Regions from separate parts of the Lentibacillus cibarius genome, predicted to be linked through region 2. Evidence: a T-box and tRNA genes for the amino acid it is inferred to sense, from the RefSeq annotation. Region 2 holds a T-box; the other holds one or more tRNA genes.
What was found. The T-box of region 2 lies ahead of leuS (leucine--tRNA ligase). A T-box ahead of a tRNA ligase gene usually reads a tRNA of that ligase, here a tRNA-Leu.
Positions count from the first base shown of each region.

Region 1: it encodes a tRNA-Leu, which carries the amino acid that the T-box ahead of leuS (leucine--tRNA ligase) is inferred to sense. The anticodon was not compared.

Region 1 is NZ_VCIA01000001.1:2,010,156-2,014,569, reverse strand. Features, by position in the region: rRNA gene FFL34_RS09620 (16S ribosomal RNA) at 1-1,449, opposite strand, end outside; tRNA gene FFL34_RS09615 (tRNA-Ala) at 1,619-1,694, opposite strand; tRNA gene FFL34_RS09610 (tRNA-Pro) at 1,699-1,775, opposite strand; tRNA gene FFL34_RS09605 (tRNA-Arg) at 1,782-1,858, opposite strand; tRNA gene FFL34_RS09600 (tRNA-Leu) at 1,865-1,951, opposite strand; tRNA gene FFL34_RS09595 (tRNA-Gly) at 1,973-2,047, opposite strand; tRNA gene FFL34_RS09590 (tRNA-Leu) at 2,067-2,151, opposite strand; tRNA gene FFL34_RS09585 (tRNA-Lys) at 2,159-2,231, opposite strand; tRNA gene FFL34_RS09580 (tRNA-Thr) at 2,239-2,314, opposite strand; tRNA gene FFL34_RS09575 (tRNA-Val) at 2,348-2,423, opposite strand; rRNA gene rrf (5S ribosomal RNA) at 2,437-2,552, opposite strand; rRNA gene FFL34_RS09565 (23S ribosomal RNA) at 2,684-4,414, opposite strand, start outside.
Region 2 is NZ_VCIA01000001.1:626,605-631,018, forward strand. Features, by position in the region: gene leuS (leucine--tRNA ligase) at 1-1,648, opposite strand, end outside; T-box leader at 1,767-1,979, opposite strand; gene FFL34_RS03175 (class I SAM-dependent methyltransferase) at 2,109-2,678, shown strand; gene FFL34_RS03180 (tetraprenyl-beta-curcumene synthase family protein) at 2,683-3,804, opposite strand; gene FFL34_RS03185 (gamma carbonic anhydrase) at 3,961-4,414, shown strand, end outside.

The DNA.
Region 1 (4,414 bases), 1.4 Mb from region 2:
TGCCAACTCTCGTGGTGTGACGGGCGGTGTGTACAAGGCCCGGGAACGTATTCACCGCGGCATGCTGATCCGCGATTACTAGCGATTCCGGCTTCATACAGGCGAGTTGCAGCCTGCAATCCGAACTGAGAATGGTTTTATGGGATTTGCTTCACCTCACGGATTCGCTTCCCTTTGTTCCATCCATTGTAGCACGTGTGTAGCCCAGGTCATAAGGGGCATGATGATTTGACGTCATCCCCGCCTTCCTCCGGTTTGTCACCGGCAGTCACCTTAGAGTGCCCAACTGAATGCTGGCAACTAAGATCAAGGGTTGCGCTCGTTACGGGACTTAACCCAACATCTCACGACACGAGCTGACGACAACCATGCACCACCTGTCACTCTGTCCCCGAAGGGAACACGGTATCTCTACCGCTGTCAGAGGATGTCAAGACCTGGTAAGGTTCTTCGCGTTGCTTCGAATTAAACCACATGCTCCACCGCTTGTGCGGGCCCCCGTCAATTCTTTTGAGTTTCAGCCTTGCGGCCGTACTCCCCAGGCGGAGTGCTTAATGCGTTAACTTCAGCACAAAGGGGCGGAAACCCCCTAACACCTAGCACTCAACGTTTACGGCGTGGACTACCAGGGTATCTAATCCTGTTCGCTACCCACGCTTTCGCGCCTCAGCGTCAGTTACAGACCAGAGAGTCGCCTTCGCCACTGGTGTTCCTCCACATCTCTACGCATTTCACCGCTACACGTGGAATTCCACTCTCCTCTTCTGCACTCAAGCCTCCCAGTTTCCAATGACCGCTCGCGGTTAAGCCACGAGATTTCACATCAGACTTAAAAGACCGCCTGCGCGCGCTTTACGCCCAATAATTCCGGACAACGCTTGCCCCCTACGTATTACCGCGGCTGCTGGCACGTAGTTAGCCGGGGCTTTCTGGTCAGGTACCGTCAAGGCATCGCCCTATTCGAACAATGCTTGTTCTTCCCTGGCAACAGAGTTTTACGATCCGAAGACCTTCATCACTCACGCGGCGTTGCTCCGTCAGACTTTCGTCCATTGCGGAAGATTCCCTACTGCTGCCTCCCGTAGGAGTCTGGGCCGTGTCTCAGTCCCAGTGTGGCCGATCACCCTCTCAGGTCGGCTACGCATCGTCGCCTTGGTGAGCTTTTACCTCACCAACTAACTAATGCGCCGCGGGCCCATCTGTAAGTGGCAGCTAAAAGCCGCCTTTTAGCTTTCTCCCATGCGAGAAAAAGTATCATCCGGTATTAGCTCACGTTTCCGCGAGTTATCCCGATCTTATAGGTAGGTTGCCCACGTGTTACTCACCCGTCCGCCGCTCGTTCCACAGGCGCATGCCCCGAAGGGCAATTGCCTGCTTCCCGCGCTCGACTTGCATGTATTAGGCACGCCGCCAGCGTTCGTCCTGAGCCAAGATCAAACTCTCAAAAAAGTTTGTGATAAGACTGACACCAATCAGTCTTCATGTCTTAGCTTTAAAATTAATTCAGGGGATTGAAGTCTTCATTAAATCAAATGATTTAAAATCTGACTCCTCACCTCTGACATCTTTTGTCATACTGGCTGTTTTGTTCAGTTTTCAAAGAGCGAATCATCAAATATGGTGGAGCCTAGCGGGATCGAACCGCTGACCTCCTGCGTGCAAAGCAGGCGCTCTCCCAGCTGAGCTAAGGCCCCACAATGGTCGGGAAGACAGGATTTGAACCTGCGACCCCATGGTCCCAAACCATGTGCTCTACCAAGCTGAGCTACTTCCCGTTAATATGGTGCGCCCGAGAGGAGTCGAACCCCTAGCCTTTTGATCCGTAGTCAAACGCTCTATCCAATTGAGCTACGGGCGCCTCTGATGCCGAGGGCCGGACTCGAACCGGCACGGTAGTAGACCTACCGCAGGATTTTAAGTCCTGTGCGTCTGCCAATTCCGCCACCCCGGCGCGGTTTTACATGGCATATTATGGAGCGGAAGACGGGATTCGAACCCGCGACCCCCACCTTGGCAAGGTGGTGTTCTACCACTGAACTACTTCCGCAAATGGCAATGTTATTAAGTGGTGCGGGCGGAGGGACTTGAACCCTCACGTCGTAAGACACTAGATCCTAAATCTAGCGCGTCTGCCGATTCCGCCACACCCGCAAAAAGGTGAGCCATGGAGGATTCGAACCTCCGACCCTCTGATTAAAAGTCAGATGCTCTGCCAGCTGAGCTAATGGCTCTAATGTATGGTGCCGGCCAGAGGACTTGAACCCCCAACCTACTGATTACAAGTCAGTTGCTCTACCAGTTGAGCTAGGCCGGCATAATATGGCTTGTCTATAACTGTTCACTATAATGGTGGAGGATGCAGGGTTCGAACCTGCGACCCCTTGCTTGTAAGGCAAGTGCTCTCCCGGCTGAGCTAATCCTCCAAACAGAGTATATGCCTGGCAGCGTCCTACGCTTGCAGGGGCAAGGCCCCAACTACCATCGGCGCTGGAGAGCTTAACTGCTGTGTTCGGCATGGGAACAGGTGTGTCCTCTCCGCCATCGCCACCAGACATGTTGGAATGTTGTTAGTCACTATATTTAAAGACAAGAACTATTATAGCATTTTCTTCGGAAAATGCAAGGGTTTTTTTACATTTACACCCTAAAAACTAAATAAGAGTGTGATTCAACGACCATAGTAGTAGTTAAGTCCTCGATCGATTAGTATCCGTCAGCTCCACGTGTCACCACGCTTCCACCTCGGACCTATCAACCTCATCGTCTCTGAGGGATCTTACTCACTCGAAGTGATGGGAAGTTTCATCTTGAGGGGGGCTTCATGCTTAGATGCTTTCAGCACTTATCCTTACCACACGTAGCTACCCAGCTGTGCTCCTGGCGGAACAACTGGTACACCAGCGGTGTGTCCATCCCGGTCCTCTCGTACTAAGGACAGCTCCTCTCAAACTTCCAGCGCCCACGACGGATAGGGACCGAACTGTCTCACGACGTTCTGAACCCAGCTCGCGTACCGCTTTAATGGGCGAACAGCCCAACCCTTGGGACCGACTACAGCCCCAGGATGCGATGAGCCGACATCGAGGTGCCAAACCTCCCCGTCGATGTGAACTCTTGGGGGAGATAAGCCTGTTATCCCCGGGGTAGCTTTTATCCGTTGAGCGATGGCCCTTCCATGCGGAACCACCGGATCACTAAGCCCGACTTTCGTCCCTGCTCGACTTGTAGGTCTCGCAGTCAAGCTCCCTTGTGCCTTTACACGCCATGAATGATTTCCAACCATTCTGAGGGAACCTTTGGGCGCCTCCGTTACTTTTTGGGAGGCGACCGCCCCAGTCAAACTGCCTGCCTGAAACTGTCTCCGGGCCGGATGACGGCCCTGGGTTAGAATGTTCGTACAGCCAGGGTGGTATCCCACGGGTGCCTCCGCGTAAGCTAGCGCTCACGCTTCGACGGCTCCCACCTATCCTGTACAAGCTGTACCAACATTCAATATCAAGGTGCAGTAAAGCTCCACGGGGTCTTTCCGTCCTGTCGCGGGTAATGCGCATCTTCACGCATAGTATAATTTCACCGGGTCTCTCGTTGAGACAGTGCCCAAGTCGTTGCACCTTTCGTGCGGGTCGGAACTTACCCGACAAGGAATTTCGCTACCTTAGGACCGTTATAGTTACGGCCGCCGTTTACTGGGGCTTCGGTTCAACGCTTCGCCCGAAGGCTAACGCATCCCCTTAACCTTCCAGCACCGGGCAGGTGTCAGCCCCTATACTTCGCCTTTCGGCTTCGCAGAGACCTGTGTTTTTGGTAAACAGTCGCTTGGGCCTATTCACTGCGGCTCAGACTCAGCCTGAGCACCCCTTCTCCCTAGGTTACGGGGTCATTTTGCCGAGTTCCTTAACGAGAGTTCTCCCGATCACCTTCGGATATTCTCCGCGCCTACCTGTGTCGGTTTGCGGTACGGGCACCTGTGAACTCACTAGAGGCTTTTCTTGGCAGTGTGGAATCCGGAACTTCGGTCACAATTGACCTCCCCATCACAGCTTGGAATTATTGGACGGATTTGCCTGCCCAACTTCCTCACTGCTTGGACGCACACTTCCAATGGTGCGCTTTCCATATCCTGCTGCGTCCCCCCATCGTTCAAATGCTCACGAGGTGGTACAGGAATATCTGCCTGTTATCCATCGCCTACGCCTTTCGGCCTCGGCTTAGGTCCCGACTAACCCTGAGCGGACGAGCCTTCCTCAGGAATCCTTAGGCATTCGGTGAAAGAGATTCTCACTCTTTTTTCGCTACTCATACCGGCATTCTCACTTCCAGGCGCTCCACCAGTCCTCACGGTCTGACTTCACAGCACCTGGAACGCTCTCCTACCATTGTTCGTAAGAACAATCCGCAGCTTCGGTGATACGTT
Region 2 (4,414 bases):
TGTCATACAAGAATTTATGCCAGAACCGTGCGTATAGGAGATGCAAGACAGCATGTTCAGCACCACCGATATAAATGTCAACCGGAAGCCATTCTTTTAAGGCTTCAGGGTCGGCGAGCTTGTCAGGATTATCTGGATCGATAAATCGTAAAAAGTACCAGCAGCTCCCTGCCCATTGTGGCATGGTGTTCGTTTCACGCCGTCCCTTCATTCCTGTTTCCGGATCGGTAACATGAACCCAGTCACTCGTTGCCAACGGTGATTCACCAGTACCTGATGGCTTAATCTCATCCATCGCCGGCAGTTCAAGCGGCAATTCATCCGCTGGTACTGCACTCATCGACCCATCTTCCCAGTGAATGATTGGAATCGTTTCTCCCCAATAACGCTGTCTCGAAAACAGCCAGTCTCTGAGCCGGTATGTTACTTTCCGTGTCCCTATGTCATTCGCTTCCAGCCAGTCGATCATTTTGACGATTGCATCCTCTGTATACAGCCCATTTAGGAAATCGGAATTAACGTGTTCCCCGTCCTCGGTATAAGCCTCTTCGGTAAGATCCCCACCTGAAACAACCTCTTTAATCGGCAATTCAAATTTTTGGGCAAATTCATAGTCACGCTCATCATGACCAGGAACTGCCATAATTGCACCGCTTCCATAGCTCATCAATACATAATCAGCAATCCAAATTGGCATTTTTTCATTATTAACCGGATTAATGGCATATGCTCCTGTAAACACGCCCGTTTTTTCCTTAGCCAAGTCTGTCCGTTCCAAATCTGATTTCGTCTCAATTTCTTTCAAATATTCATCCACTTTGGCCTGTTGATCAGGAGTTACGATTTTCTTAACAAGCGGATGCTCCGGTGCAAAAACTGCATATGTCGCACCAAACAGTGTATCAGGTCGAGTAGTAAAAACAGAAAACGTTTCGGAATGGCCATCCACGCTAAATGTGAGTTCCGCGCCCTCTGACCGGCCAATCCAGTTCCGCTGCATTTCTTTAATACTTTCCGGCCAGTCTACGTCATCTAAATCATCCAACAGCCGGTCTGCATATGCGGTAATCCGTAACATCCATTGTTTCATCGGTTTGCGTATCACCGGATGGTCGCCACGTTCACTTTTGCCGTCGATCACTTCTTCATTGGCAAGAACTGTACCAAGAGCTGGGCACCAATTGACCGGAACTTCATCCATATAAGCCAGTCCATGTTCATATAATTTAGTGAAAATCCATTGTGTCCATTTATAATAGTTCGGGTCTGTTGTATTGATTTCACGGTCCCAGTCGTAGGAAAAACCGAGTTCCTGAATCTGTCTTTTGAAAGTAGCAATATTCTCATCCGTAAATGCAGCCGGACTGTTGCCTGTATCAAGCGCATACTGTTCCGCAGGCAGTCCGAACGCATCCCACCCCATCGGATGGAGCACCTCGTAGCCTTGCATCCGTTTCATCCGGGAGTAAATATCCGTCGCTGTGTATCCTTCCGGGTGTCCGACATGCAGACCGGCACCGGATGGATAAGGGAACATATCCAGCGCATACACTTTTTCCTTATTCGAAAATGTGTCGGTTTTAAAGGTTTTATGTTCAGCCCAGTATTGCTGCCATTTTTTTTCGATTTCTTGATGATTAAAACTCATAACTATTTCCTCCTTCTATTCTTTTTTCACGGACAGCGGGAAAATATCATTGACAATAATCATATGTCAGCGGTTTCTACCAGTCATTTTATCCAATAAAAAAGCCACTCATCCCCATATAAGGGACGAGAAGCTTTCCCGCGGTACCACCCAATTTAACGCAGTCATTTGCGTTCACTTCCATCCATAACGCGGATAGACGGCATAGACTACTGCTGTTTCATCCATGCAGCTTAAAGGTGAGTTCATAAATCTTCGGGGGCAGTTCACACCAGCCACTACCTCGCTTTACCCGGGCAGATTCACTACTACTCCTTCGTTTCGCCGGTCATTATGTAAATCGAATTCTAGCCGATACACCAGGGTTTTGTCAAGAAAATCTAGTGTAGGCGACTTTCCCACTGTTTGTATTTCATGCTAAACTAATCATAGCATGTTACATAAAGGAGTACAAACAAACATGATAAAAGGAATTATCCATTTTTCACATCATCTATTGAATGAAGCTATTATTGAAGGTGACACTGTTATTGACGCCACTTGCGGCAACGGGCACGACACCGTGTTTCTTAGTCAGGCAGTTGGCTCTAGTGGGCATGTTTATGGATTTGACATCCAGGAACAAGCCATTATCAATACGAAACAGCGCCTCTCTGAGTATCAGCTGACTAACGCAACGATTATTAACGACAGTCACAGCAATTTCATCCACCATATTCCCGTAGACCGACTGACAAGGATTGGTGGGGCTATTTTTAACCTAGGCTATCTTCCCGGAAGCGACAAATCAGTGATTACCAAAAGTGAGACGACTATTTTGGCGCTGGAAGGAATACTATCCCACCTTAAACAAAACGGGCTGATTGTGCTTGTTGTTTATCATGGACATGAGGGCGGTGACCAGGAGAAAGAGAATCTCCTGCGATATGTGCAACTGTTCGACCAGAAGCTGTACCATGTTTTATATTATGGATTTATTAATCAGAAAAACGATCCACCCTTTATTATTGCCATCCAGAAACGAACTTAATCCGTCAATCTTCCCGGCTTTCCCGGCCGCTTTCATGTCCGGGAATATAAGGCCGGGCCTTTATTTTGCGAATCCAATGATACATTTTGGCATTCCAGTGAAAGAAAGACGCTGCACTCCCGCTTTCACGAAGTAACACATGAGTCATATCCATTCCACTGGATAAGCTTTTCACTTTCGGATCGCCTAAATACAATCCGACAAGACCATGGTGGACCATCTTATGAAATGACCTGTCCCTTATCTGCTCTACATGGATATCGGTCTGTCTGATAAAATAAGTCAACCGTTTTTTCATATGTTCATGACTTTCATAATAATTACAGAAGTTCAGGTCACCTTCCATTTCATCTTCCTTCTGATCGATATAATAATCCAATAAAATATGTAACCCCTGCATGTACGGGAAATAACTATCGACAATTTGTTCCGCTAATTTTTTGCTCATTGGCACGTTTAGTGAATAGGAAACCAGGCAGAAGATCCCCAACGTCGAACCGGCAGCTGCCGAGAATTCATACCAATGAAGCGGAGTTGATGCGTTCGTGTTAGCGTTAAACCAGCTTACTAACCGGTCAATACGCTCGTCCATACGAACATGTTTATGTACCTGTAGATCACTATAAAGCTGTTCTAACTCAAACAAGTAGCTTTGAATCACATCATATCCGTCCAGTTGCCGCATTGTTTTTTGACATGTGCGGACAAGATCTGCTAAATACTCTCCATCCGCTTTTTCACTACGATACGCATAATAATGTCTAATCGGTTTGGATGGACTCAGTGCATCGGTCATCGCTTTATGCAGCTGCCGAAAGTCATCAGGATCCATTGACGTACTCCTGTCACACAGATTGTCCAAATAATCACTGATTGTCTGATAGGCAACAATAAATCGGATTGCTTCCTGCCATTTATAGCCGGCGAGAAGAGCATAAACAGCACCACCTAGGCAATGGAACCGCTTTGATTCGATGCTCGCCAGTGCTTGGTTCCGCAATTCATTTTCCGGGATTTGCTTAGCACGTTTTTGCCAAAAAGTTAATTCGTTATTGACTGCAGGGAAAACTTTTCTATATACTGCCATCATTAAGGTCACCGATGTTTTCGGAACACGATATCCCAACCCATCCCCTCCAATAGCTATTGCGACAGTTCTTCGATTATTTCAAATTAAACCCTCGTTACAGAGTTTTGCACCTTGTTAAAACGTCCAGTTTGTCTGCTTCTACCTCAAACACTATACTACTTATATATCACCATATTTTTTAGGGGGATTCAAATGATACACCATTTCAAACAAACAAAGCCCGACATCCACCCTTCAGTTTTCATTGCACATGATGCTGACATCATCGGGGATGTTACCATTCAGGAAGGGTCCAGCGTGTGGTTCAAAGCCGTTATCCGGGGGGATGTTGCGCCAACTAAGATTGGTAAACGGGTCAATATTCAGGATTTGTCACTTCTGCACCAAAGTCCAGATATGCCTTTAACGATAGAGGATGATGTAACTGTCGGGCACCAAGTCACCCTTCATGCATGTACAGTCAAACGTAATGCCCTCGTCGGCATGGGGTCACTTATTCTCGATGGTGCCGAAATAGGTGAACATGCCTTCATTGGTGCGGGAAGTCTTATTCCGCCGGGCAAAAAAATACCACCCCATTCACTTGCACTGGGTCGGCCGGCAAAAGTTGTCCGCACATTGACAGATAAAGACTATGAAGAAATGG